2 regions of the Caballeronia sp. LZ062 genome follow, and region 1 is predicted to be linked to the other one. Evidence: riboswitches for the same ligand, from Rfam matches in the RefSeq annotation. Region 1 holds a riboswitch; the other holds the start of a gene.
What was found. A riboswitch is a leader RNA that binds a small molecule or an ion and turns the genes downstream of it on or off. The one in region 1 is predicted to bind cobalamin.
Positions count from the first base shown of each region.

Region 1 (9,106 bases):
GCAGCGGAAGAACGCAGCGGCAGCGGCGGGATTCGATGGCCAATAGGCGTGCATATAAGTGGCTGTGATCGGGCCGTGGCGATAAAGGCCTTCGCCCTCAGCGCCCGTCGTTGCATGTTTCGAAGTCAGATGCGGCTGCATGGGTGTATCGAGCGTGGAGTAATGAAACGTATGGCCGGTGAGTGCGCCGTGCTTCGTATCGAGCCGCTGCATGGCAAGACGCGCGAGGCGGCGTTGCATGACGGCGTGGCCAGGCAGTAGGCCGAGCATCGCGTGCTTCGTGGCCTGAATATCCGTCAGCGTGTCGAGCAGATACAACATGCCGCCGCATTCCGCGACGACAGCCCGTTGACGCGCCACATGCGCTTCGATCGATGCGCGCGTGCGCATGTTCGACACGAGCGTGGCCGCATGCAGTTCCGGATAGCCGCCGGGAAGATACAGCGCATCGGCGTCGTCGGGCGCGGGTTCATCGGCTAGCGGCGAAAATGATGTGACGTGTGCGCCCATTGCGATCAGCAAGTCCACATTAGCCGGATAGACGAACGAGAAGGCCGCGTCTCGCGCCATTGCGATATGCAGGCCTTCGAGCAGGCGCGGCGGCGCTTCAAGCGCGGCGTCCTCGAAGTGAACGGGCGGCGGCATGTCGGCAAGCGCTGTAGCCGCAATGGCATCGGCGGCGCGATCAAGACGCGCATCGAGTCCCGCGACTTCTTGCGCTTGCGTGAGGCCAAGGTGGCGCTCAGGCAGCGCAATGTCGTCCGCGTTGGAGAGATGCCCGCAATAACGCAGACCGTCTGGAATCGCTTCGGCCAACATCTGCGCATGCCGTGCGGATGCAACGCGATTGGCGAGCACGCCATAAAACGGCACGTCCGCGCGATAACGCGCGAGTCCGAAGGCCACCGCGCCGAACGTCTGCGCCATGCCATGCGCGCCGATCACCGCAAGCACCGGAACGTTGAATGCGGCAGCAAGATCGGCGCTGCTGGGCGTGCCATCGAACAGACCCATGACGCCTTCTATCAGAATGAGATCGGCTTCACGCGCGGCCTGTGCAAGCAAAGCACGACATGCGTCGAGACCGACCATCGACAGATGCAGCGAATAAACGGGCGATCCGCACGCGCGTTCGAGAATCATCGGGTCCAGAAAATCCGGCCCGGTCTTGAACACGCGCACGTTCAAGCCGCGCCGCGCATGATGGCGCGCAAGTGCGGCCGTCACCGTGGTTTTGCCTTGATGCGAGGCGCTCGCGCCGATGAAGAGTGCGGGGCAGGACGGCATGGCGTCAGAACTCGACGCCGCGTTGCGCTTTCACGCCTTGCTCGCGATACGGATGCTTCACGAGCCGCATCTCCGTGACGAGGTCCGCCATGTCGACGAGCGCATCCGGCGCATGGCGGCCCGTGACCACCACATGCAGCATGGCGGGACGCGCCTTCAACACGTCGAGCACTTCGTCGAGCGGCAAGTATTCGTACTTGAGCACGGTGTTGAGCTCGTCGAGCACGACCATCTGATATTCGCCGCTTTCGATCATGCGCCGCGCTTCGTTCCAGCCTTTCCGTGCAGTCGCCATGTCGGCCTCGCGGTTCTGCGTGTTCCACGTATAGCCGTCGCCCATCGTCACGAAGTCGCAATTGGCGACTGCGCTCAGGAAATCGCGCTCCGACGTATGCAGCGCGCCCTTGATGAATTGAACGACGCCGAGCTTCATGCCATGCCCGAGCACGCGCACGGCCATGCCGAACGCCGCCGTCGTCTTGCCCTTGCCATTACCCGTGTTGACGATTAAGAGACCCTTCTCGTGATCCGCGGCGGCCTGCTTCTTTTCGTGGCCTTCCTTGCGACGCTGCGTCATGCGCAGATGCGATTCGGTATCGGTTTTCATGGGCTTTATCAGGCTTTCATTGTTGCGATGGCGACGGTCACGTAACCCTTGATCGTCTTGCGCACCACGAGCTTTCCGCCATCGCTCGCAAGCAGCGCGCACGGCTCGCATACGCCATCGGCACAGATCTTCGCGATGTCGTCGGCGCAATACAAGCGCAACGGCAAGCCATGACGCTCGCAGAAGCCGCGCAAGCCGGTTTCATCGTGCTTGATGTCGATGCTCGCGATCACCGCAATGCATGCGAACGGGAACTCGACGCTATCGAGCGCCGCGCGGACGGCGGCTTCGATCGCATCGGCGCTCACTCCGCGTTTGCAGCCGATGCCGACGGCAAGGCGGCGCTGGCTCGCGCAAGGAGGCATCATCGAACGAATGGGTGAAAGGCTCGCGCCGCCCATGCGTCCCTCGCGGATGGCGGCGTTCGGCGAATGCATCGCTTCTTTCGAGCGATGCGCTTCGTTCCCTGCGCTGGCCGGTATCCGGGCTTGCGGCCTTCATCGCGCAGCCTTCCCACCGTGAACGGGCAGTGGCCTTGTGCGCAATGCGCGGCATCATGGAGACTGATGCCGCCGGTCGCGTACCGTTGCGGGGACAGCACAGGTTGGCGAGTCGTTCATGTCTTGAGAGGCCGCTTCCTGTTTCCCGTTTAACTGCGCGCTTCGTGCGAACGCGCGAGCACCAGTCGCGGGCCAACGATACCACAAGCACCCGTTTCGAGCGTCGCCTTCCTTGACGCTCGTTCGCGCGCAGCCTAGACTGCACGCAGTTCTGGTGCCCGCGTGCGAGCTTCTTTCGCGCGCAGTTAAACGGGAAGCAGGAAGCGCATCGCTCCATCATACGAACGGACGCACGCCAACCTGCGCTGCCCCCGCAACGGTAAGCGACTGGCGGTATCGGTTCACGCGATATCGCGCGTTGCGCACGAGGCCACTGCCCATTGCGGCAGGAAGGCTGCGCAACGAGTCGCAAGCCCGGATACCGGCCAGACTTTCGCAGGGCTTATGCCGCGGGGATGCGGCATGGCCCACGGTCCATCAGTCGTGCGCGTCTCCCCGCAGATGTTTCGCTAGCGATGCCTTCATCGCGCGACGCACGACGCACGCATACACGAGCCACGGAGCGACGATGCAAACCCGCAAGATTCCCGTTACGGTCGTGACAGGCTTTCTCGGCAGCGGCAAGACTACCTTGATGCGCCACATCATGTCGAATGCGCAGGGCATGCGCCTGGCCGTGATCGTGAACGAATTCGGCGAGCTCGGCATCGACGGGGAGATTCTCAAAGGCTGCGGCATCGGTTGCGACGACGAAGCCGCATCCACCGACCGAAATCTCTATGAACTCGCTAACGGGTGCCTCTGCTGCACGGTGCAGGAAGAGTTTTATCCGGTGATGGAGCAGTTGCTGGAACGTCGCGAGCGCATCGATCATGTGTTGATCGAGACGTCCGGACTTGCGCTGCCGAAGCCGCTCGTGCAGGCGTTCAACTGGCCGTCCATCAAAAACGCCTTCACGGTGGATGCGGTCATCACGGTGGTCGATGGCCCTGCCGCCGCGAGCGGACAGTTCGCCGCGAATCCCGCAGCGGTCGAAGCGCAACGCAAGGCCGACCCGAATCTGGACCATGAATCGCCGCTGCATGAACTATTCGAGGATCAACTGTCTTCGGCCGATCTCGTGATCGTCAATAAGACTGACCTCATGGATGCCGATGCGCTGCGCCGTGTGGAAGCGCTGGTGCGTCCCGAGATTCCGCAGCAAGTGAAGATCGTGCCCGCGCAAATGGGCAAGCTGGATCTGCATGCGTTGCTCGGCCTGCAAGCGGCGTCGGAAGAAAGCATCCATCTTCGTCACGACCATCATGGTTCCGCAGACGACGATGGTCATGCGGATCATCATCACGACGCATTCGATTCAGTCGTCGTGGAAGCGCGAGTGGAGTCCCGCGAACAGGCCATTGCCGCGTTGCAGACGCTCGTCGAAAACCACACGATTTACCGCGTCAAGGGCTTCGCTGCATTGCCCGGTGCTGCAATGCGTCTCGTGGTGCAAGGTGTCGGGCGGCGCTTCGACAGCTACTATGACCGTCGCTGGAACGAAGGCGAAGCCGCGAGCCGCTTCGTGCTCATCGGCGAAGACCTCGACCGTCAAACGCTGCAGTCGGCGTTGAACGCCGCGCTTGCGAACGCGCTCGCGCAGGCCTGACACAATGCATCTGTTACGCACGACGCCGGGAGGCTTTGTCGATGACGCGGCAGGCGTCATGCGCATCGAGCAGACGCGCGCGCCGATCGTCGTGCTCAGTTCTGCGGATACCACGCTCGCGTTGCTTGCGAGCGTGTTTCCGCGTCTCGAACCCGGTTTTCCCGAAGTGCGGCTCGCGAACCAATCGTTTCTTCGCCAGCCCGCATCGGTCGATTTCTACGTCGACGATGTATTGCGTCACGCGAAGGTCGTCATCGTGGATCATCTCGGCGGGGAATCGTACTGGCCTTACGGCATCGAGCGTATCGTTGCGCTGGCCGAGCGCGAGAAGCAAACGCTCGCCATGTTTTCGGGCGATCTCACGGAAGACCCCAACCTCATCAGCAAGAGCACTGCGGACGCCGCGTTCTGCCGCGAGCTGTCGCGCTACCTGCGCGAAGGCGGCGCGGGCAATGCAGAGGAATTCTTGCGTGCAATCGGCTATCACGTGTTCGGCTTTGGCCGCGAGCCTCGGGCGCCGCGTCCGCTGCCTGCCGTGGCGATCTATCATCCCGAGCACGACATCGCCTCAATCGACGACTGGCGCACGCGATGGACCGAAGGTGCGCCCGTCGTCGCGATTCTCTTTTATCGCGCGCACTTGCAAGCGGGCAACACGGCCGTATTCGATACGCTCATCGACGCCCTCGAAAGAGAAGGCCTGAATCCGTTGCCGATTGCGATTTCATCGCTCAAGGAAAGCGTGAGCCGTGAAGTGATCGCGCGTCTATGCGCGGAGCATCGTGCATCGCTCGTGTTGAACACGACCGCGTTTGCAGCAAGCGTGATCGGCGAAAGCGAAGACTTCGAGATAGCGGGCGATGCGCCCGTGCTGCAAGTGATCTTGAGCGGCGGCAATCGCGAGGACTGGGAGAAGGACAATCACGGCCTTAATTCGCGCGACGTGGCGATGCATGTCGCGTTGCCCGAGGTCGATGGCCGCATCATCACACGTGCGGTCAGCTTCAAGGGGCTCGCGTATCACTGCGCGCATACGCAAGTGGATGTGGTCCGTTATCAGGCCGATGCCGAACGCGTGCGCTTCGTCGCGGAGTTGAGCCGCCGCTGGTGCGCGCTGCGGCACACGCCTAATGAAAAGAAGCGGATCGCCCTCGTACTGGCGAACTATCCGGCGAGCGAAGGGCGCATCGGCAACGGCGTGGGGCTCGATACGCCGGCGTCTGCGGTCGGCATCTTGTCGATGCTCGCGCGCGAAGGTTATCGCGTGGGCGAATTGCCGGCGGATGGCGATGCGCTCATCGCCGCATTGACGCAAGGCGTGACGAACGATCCTGTCGTTCGTGACATGCGGCCGGCGCTCCAAAGCCTTTCGCTCGAAGACTATCTGGACGCTTATCGCACCTTGCCCGCGGACGCCCGCGCCGCGCTCGAAAAAACGTGGGGCGCGCCCGAAGGAGACCCGACATTGCGGCGCGGCCGTTTCATGATCGCGGGCTTGCGCTGCGGTGAAGTGTTCATCGGCATCCAACCGTCGAGATCGCGCGAACGCAACGATTATGCGAGCTATCACGATGCAGAGCTCGTTCCGCCGCATTCCTATCTCGCGTTTTATTTCTGGCTGCGCTTGCGCTTCAACGCGGACGCACTCGTGCATGTCGGCAAGCACGGCAACCTCGAATGGCTGCCGGGCAAGAGCGTCGCGCTGTCGGCATCGTGCTGGCCCGACCTGATCCTCGGACCCATGCCGCATCTCTACCCGTTCATCGTCAACGATCCGGGCGAGGGCAGTCAGGCCAAGCGGCGCGCGCAGGCGGTCATCATCGACCATCTGATGCCGCCGCTCACGCGCGCCGAAAACTACGGGCCGTTGCAGGATCTCGAGCGCCAGGTTGACGAGTACTACGAAGCATTGATGGTCGATGTCCGGCGCGCCAAGCTGTTGCGCAAGTCGATACTCGCGAGCATCGTCGAGCATAAGCTGCACGAGGAGTTAGGGCTGGATGCGCCACGCGATGCATCCGGCGAAGACGCGTTGCTCACGCGCGCGGACGCCTACCTGTGCGAGCTGAAAGAAGCGCAGATTCGCGACGGCCTGCATGTTTTCGGTGTGTCGCCGCAAGGCGTGCAGCGCCGCGATACGCTGCTTGCGCTCGGCCGCTTTCCAATCGGCGATGGTCAAGGGGCGAACGCAAGCCTCATTACCTCGCTCGCGCGCGACCTGCAACTAGGCGACGACTTCGACCCGCTCGATGCCGACTGGTCCGCACCCTGGCATGGGCCGCGTCCCAACGCGTTGCAGGCGGCAAGCGATGCGCCGTGGCGCCATCAAGGCGATACGCGTGAGCGGCTCGAAGGTCTCGCCATGCTGCTTCTCGAAGGCGAAGCAGCCGTGCCGGGACCGCATACGGCACGCGTACTCGAACGCTTGCATCGCGACGTGCTTGCGCGTCTGGACGCATGCGGTCCGCAAGAATCGATGCAACTCAAGCGCGGTCTCGAAGGCCGCTTCGTTCCGCCCGGGCCGAGTGGATCTCCATCGCGCGGCAGGCCAGACGTGTTGCCGACGGGGCGCAACTTCTATTCGGTCGATACGCGCGCATTGCCGACGCAAGCCGCGTGGTCGCTCGGGCTCAAGTCCGCGAACATGCTCGTCGAGCGCCACGTGCAGGACCACGGCGACTATCCGCGCGCCATCGGCTTATCGGTGTGGGGCACGGCGACCATGCGCACCGGCGGCGACGATATCGCGCAAGCCTTCGCGTTGATCGGCGTGCGGCCGAAGTGGGCGGCGGGCAGTCATCGCGTGACGGACTTCGAGATTCTGCCGATCTCCATCTTCAATCGGCCACGCATCGACGTCACGTTGCGCGTATCGGGCTTTTTCCGCGATGCTTTCGCCAATCTCATGCATCTGTTCGATGCAGCCGTGCAGGCCGTCGCGGGACTGGAAGACGAGCCCGAAGACGTGAACCCGATTCGCGCGCGCATTCTGCGCGAGCGCGACGAGTTGATCGGACGCGGCGTCGATGCCGAAGAAGCGCGACGGCGTGCGGGCTGGCGTGTATTCAGCACGAAGCCGGGCGCGTATGGCGCGGGTTTGCAGGAACTCATCGATCTAAAGCAATGGGAGACCGACGCCGATCTGTCCGCCGCTTATCAAGCCACGGGCGGCTATGCGTATTCGCAAGGTGGCGATGGCGTCGAAGCACGGTCGAGCTTCGGTACTCGGCTCTCGACGCTCGACGTGGTGCTTCAGAACCAGGACAACCGCGAACACGACTTGCTCGATTCGAACGACTATCACCAGTTTCAGGGCGGCATGGTCGCGGCGGTACGCTACCTTTCGGGCGTGCAGCCGCAAGCGTACAACGCGGACCACAGCAACCCGGCCGCGCCGCGTATGCGCACGTTGAACGAAGAGATCGCGCGCGTGGTGCGCTCGCGCGTGGTCAATCCGAAGTGGATCGACGGCGTCAAACGGCACGGCTATAAAGGCGCGTCCGAGCTTTCCGCGACCGTCGATTACCTCTTCGGCTACGATGCCACCGCGCGCGTGGTTTCCGATCATCAATATGCGCTTGTCACCGATGCCTACGTGAACGATGCCGGCACGCGCGACTTCATCGCGCGGCACAACCCGCATGCGCTTCAGTCGATCTGCGAGCGCTTGCTCGAAGCGATGCAGCGCGGGCTGTGGCAAGAACCCGGCGACTACCAGCAGGCCGTGACACAGCATCTGCTCGATGTCGAGCAGCAACTCGAAGGCCGACAGAATTGAACGAAACCTCTTTGTTTCCAGCGTTTCCCTTTACGGCGCTCGTCGGACAAGCGCCGTTGCAACAGGCGTTGTTACTCGCGGCCGTCGATCCGTCACTTGGCGGCGTGCTCGTGAGCGGTCCGCGCGGCACGGCGAAGTCCACGGCGGCGCGTGCCCTCGCAGAGCTGTTGCCGGAAGGGAAACTCGTGACCTTGCCGCTCGGCGCGAGTGAAGAACAACTCATCGGCACGCTCGATATTCAAAGCGCGTTGCGCGATGGCGGCGTAAAGTTCTCGCCGGGGTTGCTTGCGAAGGCGCATCGCGGTGTGCTGTATGTCGATGAAGTGAATCTGCTGCCGAATCCTCTCGTCGATCAATTGCTCGACGTGGCTGCGAGCGGCGTGAATATCATCGAGCGTGACGGCATATCGCATCGTCATGATGCGCGCTTCGTGCTGATCGGCACCATGAATCCGGAAGAGGGCGAATTGCGCCCGCAACTGCTGGATCGCTTCGGGCTTGCCGTCGAACTCGCCAACTGTTTCGACGCGAACGTGCGGCAGCGAATCGTCAAGGCGCGGCTTGCATTCGATTCGGATGCCGAAGCATTTCGTGCGCGACACGCCGATAATCAGGCGGCGCTCGCCGAACGCATCGAGGCAGCGCGTGCGGCGCTCGATGAGTATGACTTCGATGATGTCGTCCATGCGCATGTGAGCGAGCTGTGCATTGCCGCTAACGTGGATGGTTTGCGAGCGGACCTTGTAATGCTGCGCGCGGCGCGTGCACTGGCTGCGCTCGAAGGCGCGGAATACGTCGAAACGAAGCACGTCGATTGTGTGGCGGACGCAGTCTTGCGGCACCGCCGGCGTGAGCAGGAAGCGCATTCTCGCGAAGCGCCGCGACCGGAGGCGAACGGGAATACGACCCAGGGCGGCGATTGGGGCTATATGCCGCCCGAATCCGTAGGCACCGCGAAGGTCAAGCAGGTCAGGCCGCTTGCCGCAAAAAAAGCCTGAGCCATCGAAGGCCGGACGCCGATGCGAACGCGCATCGTCTTCGGTGGCAGGACGCGCGTTCGCGTGGCCGCGTCCGTACGCGTGAGGGCCTCGCGACTGCATCGGTCGACTGGACTGCGACGCTGCGCGCGAAACGGACCGCACGCTTCGAACCGCGTCACTTGCGCTTTCACCGCGGCGAAGGCGAAGCGCCTGCGCTGCATTGCTTCGTGCTCGATTGCTCGGGCT
Region 1 covers NZ_JARTWB010000001.1:353,056-362,161, reverse strand. The annotation lists gene P9239_RS01775 (cobyrinate a,c-diamide synthase) at 1-1,287, opposite strand, end outside; gene cobO (cob(I)yrinic acid a,c-diamide adenosyltransferase) at 1,292-1,894, opposite strand; gene P9239_RS01765 (cobalamin biosynthesis protein) at 1,903-2,331, opposite strand; cobalamin riboswitch at 2,350-2,595, opposite strand; cobalamin riboswitch at 2,650-2,899, shown strand; gene cobW (cobalamin biosynthesis protein CobW) at 3,023-4,102, shown strand; gene cobN (cobaltochelatase subunit CobN) at 4,107-7,880, shown strand; gene P9239_RS01750 (ATP-binding protein) at 7,892-8,878, shown strand; gene P9239_RS01745 (VWA domain-containing protein) at 8,875-9,106, shown strand, end outside.

Region 2 (9,106 bases), on a different contig from region 1:
CGATCCACGCGGAGTAGATGCGCCGCGAGCACGCGCACGACGCCCGCGTGCGCCACCACATGCACCGCACTCGAAGCATCGGCGCACGTGTCATCGAACCATCCGGTCACGCGCTCGCTGAACTGCGCGAGACTCTCGCCGCCGTGCGGACGCGCGTGCTCGATATCGGCGGCCCACGCGTCGATGAGCGCGCGGTCGATATCGTTCCACGCGCGGCCTTCCCATGCACCGAAATGCAGTTCGGCGAGCCGCGCGTCGATGCGGGCCGGGCCGAGCGCCGCGGCCAGCAAAGCGCATCGACGGAGAGGGCTCGTGTGCCATCCATCGACGCACGCGGGAACATCGAGCGAACGCATACGCGTCGCAACTTCGTGCGCCGAATCGCGCGCATCGCGGGCAAGCGGCACATCAGTTTGGCCGTAGCACGTGCCTTCATCGACCGCGACGGCCGGGTGACGAATCAATACGAGGTCCATGCGAGCCCGACGAGATAGATCGCGATTTCGAGAATCTGCTGCGCGCAGCCGAGGCAATCGCCCGTATAACCGCCGATGCGCCGCACGAAGTAGCGGCCCGCCATCACGCGCAGCAGCGCCAGCACGGCAAGTGCGACGCAAGCGAACTTCCAGCCGATGCAAAAGAGCCAGGGCAAGCCGAACAGCATCGCGACCGCGAAGGACGTCGCGCTCATGCGCTGCGCGACGGGCTTCGCCTTGCCTTCGGCACGCACGTAGTCGAGCGTGACTAGATAGCTGATGGCGACCGTTCGGCTCGCGGCATGCGCGGTGATCATTAGGATTCCTGCGCGCATCGGTGGCAACGCGCCGAGACTTTGCCACTTGAGCGCGAACGCGATCACGAGCGCAATTGCCCCGAAAGCGCCGATGCGCGAATCGTGCATGATGCGCAGCACGTCGTCGCGCGTGTAGCCGCCGCCGAAGGCATCGGCGCAATCGGCAAGTCCGTCTTCGTGGAACGCGCCGGTGAAGATGAGCGTCGCGGCCATCGAAAGCAGCACCGCGACGCCCGCAGGAAACACGCGCAGCGCGGCAAGATACACGAGCGCCGCGACGCCGCCGACCATCGCGCCGACAAGCGGAAAGTACCGCGCCGCCGCGTTCAGATAGTCGCGCTCGAAGCCGACCCAGCGCGGCACCGGCACACGCGTGAAATAGCCGAGCGCCGTGAAGAAATAGCGCAGTTCGTCGAGCGGCCGGTTCATGTCAGGCGGGCTTGTTCGAGACGCCCGCCGAATCGAAGCTCGCCATTTCGTCGACGAACGCGACCGCCGCGCGCAAGATCGGCAGCGCGAGCGCCGCGCCCGTACCTTCGCCGAGCCGCAGATCCAGCTCCAGGAGCGGCGCGGCGTCGAGATGCGCGAGCATACGCCGATGTCCCGCTTCGTTCGATGCATGCGCGAACACGCAATACTCGCGCACTTCCGGTGCGATCCGCGACGCGACGAGCAGCGCGGAAGTGGCGATGAAACCATCGACGAGAATCGTCATGCGCGCTTCAGCCGCCGCGAGATACGCGCCCGTCATCATCGCAATCTCGAAGCCGCCGAAGGTGGCGAGCGTGTCGATGGCGTCGTCATTCGCTGCCTGCGATGCCAGCGCGCGCCCGAGCACATCGCGTTTATGCGCGAGGCCGCGATCGTCGAGGCCCGTGCCGCGCCCGACGCATTCGTCGATAGGCAGCGCGCACAGGCGGCTCATCAGACACGCCGCCGCCGACGTGTTCGCGATGCCCATTTCGCCGAAGCCGATCACGTTGGTCCCGAGCGACGCGTGATGCCGCACGCGTGCCGCGCCGCGCGCGATGCCTTCGAGCGCCGTTTCGCGCGCCATCGCCGGTTCGTGCGCGAAGTTGCGCGTGCCGAGGCCGAGCGACAAGCGTTCGTAACCGTGGTCGATCGAAATGGGCGTGGCGACGCCCGCATCGACCACTTCGAGCGCCATGCCGACCGAGCGCGACAACGCGTTTATCGCCGCGCCGCCCGCGAGAAAGTTCGCGACCATCTGCGCCGTCACTTCCTGTGGATACGGGCTCACGCCTTCAGCCGCGATGCCGTGATCGCCCGCGAAGACGATCATCGCGGGACGCTCGATGCGCGGCTTCGTCGTCTGCTGGATCACGCCCATTTGCAGCGCCAGCGTTTCAAGCCGGCCGAGGCTGCCGGGCGGCTTCGTCTTCATGTCGATGATGCGGCGCAGTTCCGGTTCGATGCTGCGGTCGAGCGGGCGGGGCTTGGGCAGCGCGTGAGCAGTGGACATCGGCGTTCCTCGTCAGAATGGGTGAAGCGAAGGCACGAGCGCCTCATGCTCGCCATCGCGGATCAATATCAGCGGATAGCCGAACGCCGCGCTCGCCCGCGCAGGCGTGAGCACGTCGGCGACGGCGCCGACATGCGCGCCGCCCTTGCCGTCGAGCAAGAGCGCGTGCGTGGCGAAGCGGCGCGCGAGGTTCAGGTCGTGGCACGAAAAGACGATCGCGCGTCCTTCGTCGTGCGCGGCGGCGGCGAGCGCATGCAGGCAGTCGATCTGATGATGCAGGTCCAGATGCGCGAGCGGTTCGTCGAGCAGCAGAAGCGGCGCTTGCTGACAGAGCACGGCGGCGAGCGCCACACGCTGACGTTCGCCGCCGGACAGCGTGAGCACGTCGCGCGAAGCCAGGTCTGCAAGACCGAGCGCATCGAGCGCCGCGTGCGCGGCGGCGCGGTCGTCTTCGCTTTCCCAGCCCCAGCCCGTCAGATACGGAAAGCGGTTGAGCAGCACGGTGTCGAGCACGGTCGCGCTGAAGGCGTCGTGCGTGCTTTGCGGCATCAGCGCGCGTTCGCGGGCGAGGTCCGCCGCGCGCCACGACGCGAGCGCCCGGCCGCCGAGCGTGATCGCGCCCGACGCCGGCTTTGCGAGCCCCGCGAGCACGCCGATGAGCGTGGTCTTGCCCGCGCCGTTCGGCCCCGCGATGCACCAGACTTCGCCCGCCGCGATGGTCGCAGAAAGGCCGTCGACGAGCGTTCGGGCGCCCGCGCGCAGCACGAGGTTGTCGACAGAGAGCGGCTTCATCGCGGTCTTCGCAGCAGCATCCACAGAAACATGGGCACGCCGATCAGCGCCGTGACGACACCCACCGGCAACTGCGCCGGCGCGATGACCGTGCGCGCGGCGAGGTCCGCGCTCATCACGGCGAGCCCGCCCGCGAGCGCGGCGGCGGGCACGAGCATACGCTGGTCGTTGCCGAACGCGAGCCGCAGCAAATGCGGCACCACGAGCCCGACGAAGCCGATGGTTCCTGCCGTCGTCACCGCAGCCGCCGCCGCGAGCGATGCCACCAGATACACGCGCAGCCGCAGGCGTTCGACCGGCACACCGAGCGAACGCGCCGTGGCTTCGCCGCGCAACAGCACGTGCAACTGCGGCGCGCACGGCACGATCAAGGCGAGCGCCACGCCGAGCGCGATCATCGCGGGCCACGGCGTCGATGCGCCGTTGAGGTCGCCGGTGAGCCAGAAGATCATGCCGCGCAGCCGGTTCTCCGGCGCGATGCTGAGTATCAGCGTGATGAGCGCGCCCCAGCCCGCCGCGACCACGACGCCCGTGAGCAAGAGCCGTGGCGAAGCGTCCTGCTCGCCGTGCCACACGTGCGTGCGCGCAAGGCCGAGCACCAGAACGATGGATGCCAACGCGCCAGCGCACGCCGCGAGATCGACGCCCCACCACGGCATCGACGCGAGCATCGCGGAAAGAGCGAACGCCGCCGCGCCGCCCGACACGCCAAGCACGTACGGTTCGGCGAGCGGATTGCGCAGCAGCACTTGCAGCAGCGCCCCGGCGAGCGCGAGCAGCGCGCCCGACGCGAAGCCCGCGAGCGCGCGCGGCAATCGCAGGTTAAGCACGATTTCGTCGGCGATGTCATGCGTGGCCGCGTGCACGTGCAGCAGCGCGGCGATGGCACGCGTCGGCGGCAGCGCGACGCTTCCGAGCGCGAGCGATGCCGCCAGCACGATGACGACCGCCGCGCCCAGCGCGAGCCAGATCGCGGCGGCGCGCGTTGCGTGCATCGCCTTCATCGGGCGGCGCGCGTCAGCGGCGCGGCTCACGACGGATGCCAGCCGATCGTGACGTAAGCGCCGCGACGCGGCGTGTTGTACGAGTAAGCCAGTTCATAGTTGCGGTCGAACAGGTTGTCGATGCGCGCATTCACGTACCACGACTTCGTGATGTCGTACTGCGCCGATAGATTGACGACGCCGTAGCCCGCGAGCGTCGAATCGTAATCGCTGCGCGCGCCGCTTACGATCCATTCGCCGCCCACGCGCCAGCGCCCGATCGACCGATGCGCCGACAGCGACGCAAAACGCCGCGCGCGACGCGTGAGGTCTTCGTGATTCGTCTCGTCGACGGGATTCTGGAACGTCACGCTCGCGCGCACGTCGGTTGCGCCAACGTGCCCGGCCCACGATCCCTCGACGCCCTGCACCTTCGCACGCCCGACGTTCTGCGCGATATAGAAGCCGCTGCCGTCGTTCACGTAGTCGATCAGATTCGAATAGCGCGTCTCGAACGCGGTCACGCGCACCACGCCGATCTTCTCCGATGCGTACTGCAACGCGGCCTCGGCCGAATGGCTGCGCTCCGGCTGTATCGACGCATTGCCGCTCAACGGATAGTAGAGATCGTCGAAGCTCGGCGCGCGAAACGACGCCGCGTAGCTCGCGCTTGCGCGCCAGTGCGCGTCGAGGTTGTACGCGTAGCCCAGATAGTAGCTGTTCGCGCCGCCGAAGTCGGAATACTGGTCGCGGCGCACGTTGGCCTGCACTTCGCTCGGGCCGAAGCGTCCCACGTAGCCCGCGAACACCGAGTTCACATGCCGGTCCGGCGCGCTCAACTGGTCCGAATCGAGCGACTGGTCGAGATGCTCGTAGCCGAACACCAACTTGTGCGCGTCCGTGAGCCGGAAGTCGTTCTGCCACAGATACTGATGATTCTCTGAGTTGAAGCGGCTCGTGTAGACGCCGTTCTGCTCGATGTTCGCGCGGTCCTGTCCCTGCGCGATGGTGAAGTGCGTCGTCCAGTTGTCGGTCAGCTTGCCGTTTGCGAACACCGACGCGGACCGCACGCGATCATGCGATTCGTTGAGATCGGTCGGGACGCCGTAGGGATCGTCGAAACTGTTGACGCCGTTCGATTGCAGAAAGCGCACGCCCGCGTCCCACGTGTCGCTGAACTTGTGGCGCAGCGTCGCGGCGACGCTTTCATTCAGATAACCGTTCGCGTTCGGATTCGCGGCAGGCGCGAGCGCGGGATCGATCGACGAGAAGCCGTCGGTCTTTTCGCGGGACACGCTCAGGCTGAACGTGGTGCGGCCGTCGGCATCGAGCGCGCCATCCACGCCCGCCGATTGCCGCTGCGTGTGATAGCTGCCGTACTCGGCTTCGAAATGAAAGCGCGGCCGATGCGGCTCGCCCTCCTTCGTGAAGATCTGCACGACGCCGCCGATCGCGTTCGATCCATACAGCGCCGACACGTTGCCGTTGACCACTTCGACGCGACCGGTCTGATCGAGCATCAGTTGGGACAACTGCGCCGCGCCGAGCGAGACCGATTCGACACGCACGCCGTCGATGAGCACGAGCGATTGCGTCGACGACGCGCCGCGTATGAAGACGCCCGATGTCGCGCCCGGCCCGCCGTTGCGCGTGATCTGCACGCCCGGTGCGAGCGCAATGAGCCCGAGCGCATCGTCCGCGTTGCTGTCGGCGATGTCCTGCGCGTCGAAGAGCGTCGCTTGCGGGATGGAATCGGCGAGCGGTTGCGCGCTGCGCGTCGCGGTGACGACGACGGGCGCGAGTGTCTGCGACGGCGGATCGGACAAGCCGGGCGCGGAATCGGCGTGCGCGGCCTGAGCAAGCGGCACACTCGCAGCGGCGCACACGACGACACGCGCGGCGCGACGAATGAGGCCGGACGAAGGCAAGACCATGTGTGGAGCGTTCCCGTTGGAGACTGGCGCGTGCCCCGCTCCCCGCGAGGTCTGTGCGCGACGCACGCGCCGGCTTGCAGGGCATCGGCGCGCTGGACGATTGGCCGGTATCCGGGCTGGCGACGCATCGTCCCGCCTTCCCGCGCTTAAAAGCACAGTGGCACCGACACGCTTCTTGCAGTCTCGCTCGTGTAGTGGACAAGTCCGGAGCTGTGATGAGAAACGCGCGAGGGACGACTTGCAACTTGCGTTGCGGTCGCTTACCGTTGCGGGGGCAGCACAGGTTGGCGCGTGCCGCTCGTGCGAGACAGCGCTTCCTGTTTCCCGTTTGACTGCGCCGCAAGAGAGGCGGCGCGAGCACCAAAAGTGCGGCAAGTGTAGGAGCGCGCATGAGGGCCGTCAAGAACGCGCGCCCGCTCATCGCGAAGGTTGAACGACGACCTTGCGCCGTCCGTCGCGTATGCGGATACGTCGAGCGCGGGCCATTCCACACATGAATACAGGGCGATGCGCGCAAGATCGCGTGTTGTTACGTCTCGAAACGAGACAATTATCGGAAGCTCCGTTGAACCGCGCTAAAATGCCAGGTCTTTAGAGGACGCAGCACATGCTCAACGAACTCGAATCACTGTCAGGAAACATCGGCCGGCTGATCAAGATCAGCGAGCGCCACAATCAGGCGCGTCTCGCGCTCGAAGCACAAATCGAACAACTGCGCGCCGATTTCGCGAATGTTCAGGCCGAACTCGTGCAGGTTCGCAACGAGCGCGACGCGCTGCAAGGCGAACGCGATTCGCTGTCCGCGAAAATCGACGACGCGCAAGTGCGCCTGAACGCGATCCTCGAAAAGCTGCCGCGCGCGAAAGCGCATCATGCCGAGAGTGAAAATCAGCTCGATCTTCTCAACGCCGAAGCTGGCGCATCGCGCGAAGCGCAGCACGAACATGCGCACGCGGAAGAAGTGCACGGCGAGCATCATCAAGGAGAGAAGGCATGACGACCACGCAGATCGAAGTATCCATTCTTGGCCAGCAGTATCGCCTCGCGTGCTCGCCGGAAACCGAAGCCGCGCTGCGCGAAGCCGTAGCCCGCGTGGATGCCGAGATGAACAAGGTGCGCAACGCCAGCAGCGTGCGCGGTACCGACCGCATCGCAGTCATGGCCGCGCTTTCGCTGGCGTCCGAATTGCTGAAACTGCAGGAAAGCGTGCGTCACGGCGAAGCATTCCCCGCGGAAGAAATCCGCCGCACGATGCACTCCATGAACGAGCAGCTTGGCGCTGTCATTGCGCAATATGAAGCGCACTGAGCGCCATGCGCTGATCTAATCAGCGTTGCGGTGTCAATCAAAAAAAGATACCGCGAGAAACGCAGGCAAGGGGCTGCAAGGACCAAACGTTTGGTGTACAGTGAGGTCTCCCTGCCTGGTACGCCAAGGTCATATATTCCTTGAACCAATGCTACATTGGCACGGTTGCGGAACGTTGCAGCACGGGCGCGCGCGTCACTCTGTCTGATGTACCCGAAGTGTTGCTTACCGCGACCAATCTTGAACCCAGGTTCAGGATGCCGGCCTAGCGGCTGTGGCGGGGACCTTATTCCTCGAAGCATGAACGGCATCGGTTTTTACCGGTGCCGTTTTTGTTTGCATCGCCCAAAACTGCACTGAACGTCCTGCACGCGAACTCATGCGCTACTGGCTGATGAAGTCCGAACCGGACGAAGCGAGCATCGATCATCTCGCGCACGCGCCCAAGAAGACGCTGCCGTGGACCGGCGTGCGCAACTATCAGGCGCGCAACTTCATGCGCGATCAGATGCAGATTGGCGACGCCGTGCTCTTCTATCATTCGAGCTGCCCCGAGCCGGGCATCGCGGGCATCGCGAAGGTCTGCTCGACGGCGTATCCCGATCCCACGCAGTTCGATCCGAAAAGCGCCTACTACGATCCGAAATCCGCGCAGGACACGCCGCGCTGGATGCTCGTCGATGTGCGCTTCGTCAAGAAGACGCGGCTCATTGCGCTCGCCGAACTGCGCGAACACGCGGAACTTGCCGGCATGCAGGTGCTCGCGCGCGGCAACCGGCTGTCGATCACGCCGGTGACCGAGGACGAGTGGCGCTTTATTACCGAACGCCTCGTCGAAGGCCGGAACTAAGGGCGCGAATGGGCCGCCTAAGTGCGGTCGCGAATCACGCGACGCCTTGCGTTGGAGTCCTTCGATGATGAACAAGAAAACCGCCGCCGTCCTCGCCCTCGCGATGTCGAGCGCCACTCTCGCCTATTCCGCCACCGCTGCCGCGCAGACGGTCATCGCCAATCCGCAGCCTGCGGGCGTGCTTTCGCTTTCGGCGCAGGCAAGCGCGCAAGTGCCGCAGGATGTCGTCACCATCACGCTCTTCTACGAGCAGGAAGCTGCCGATCCCTCGTCGCTCACCGCGACGCTGAATCAGCGCGCCGAAGCTGCGTTGCGCGAAGCGAAGGGTGTGGATGGCGTCACCGCGAAAAGCGGCTCGTTCACCGTGTATCCGTCGACCGACCGTGACGGCAAGATCTCCGCATGGCGCGGGCGCACGGAGATCGTGCTCGAATCGCACGACTTCGCGGCGGCATCGAAGCTCGCGGGCAAGATGAGCGCGTCGATGCAGGTCGGCAACGTCACGTTCTCGCTGTCGCCGGAAGCGCAGCGCGCTGCGGAGCAGAAGCTCTCGACGCAGGCTATCGATTCGTTCCGCAAGCAGGCGCAAGCCGCCTCGCAAGCCTTCGGCTACAGCAGCTATTCGATTCGCGAGGTGAACGTGGGGCATAGCGGCGTGGCGCCGCGCCCGGTGATGATGATGCAATCGCGCGCCATGAACGCCGATGCCAAGATGGCCGCGCCGATGGCGCTCGAAGCCGGCACCACGACGGTGACGGTAGACGTGTCCGGCTCGGTGCAGATGGGTCGCTGATCGTCTGTCTTGCGAGACCGCAGTCGCGGTCCCGCTGCGACGTCACGCCGCGTTCGTCGCTACCCGACGATGCCGCCTGTACGCCCACACCATCATGATGACGCCCGCGATGATCATCGGCAGCGAAAGCCACTGGCCCATGGAAAGCCCGAGCGCGAGCAGGCCGAGAT
Region 2 covers NZ_JARTWB010000002.1:1,876,997-1,886,102, forward strand. The annotation lists gene cobC (alpha-ribazole phosphatase) at 1-476, opposite strand, end outside; gene P9239_RS14855 (adenosylcobinamide-GDP ribazoletransferase) at 461-1,222, opposite strand; gene cobT (nicotinate-nucleotide--dimethylbenzimidazole phosphoribosyltransferase) at 1,224-2,276, opposite strand; gene P9239_RS14865 (ABC transporter ATP-binding protein) at 2,289-3,068, opposite strand; gene P9239_RS14870 (FecCD family ABC transporter permease) at 3,065-4,063, opposite strand; gene P9239_RS14875 (TonB-dependent receptor domain-containing protein) at 4,099-5,985, opposite strand; cobalamin riboswitch at 6,070-6,365, opposite strand; gene P9239_RS14880 (ATPase) at 6,593-6,982, shown strand; gene P9239_RS14885 (cell division protein ZapA) at 6,979-7,293, shown strand; RNA gene ssrS (6S RNA) at 7,399-7,581, shown strand; gene P9239_RS14895 (EVE domain-containing protein) at 7,673-8,143, shown strand; gene P9239_RS14900 (SIMPL domain-containing protein) at 8,211-8,936, shown strand; gene lgt (prolipoprotein diacylglyceryl transferase) at 8,979-9,106, opposite strand, start outside.
Region 2: it holds a riboswitch for cobalamin, as region 1 does, so the genes downstream of both, P9239_RS14875 (TonB-dependent receptor domain-containing protein) here and P9239_RS01765 (cobalamin biosynthesis protein) in region 1, are expected to answer to the same signal.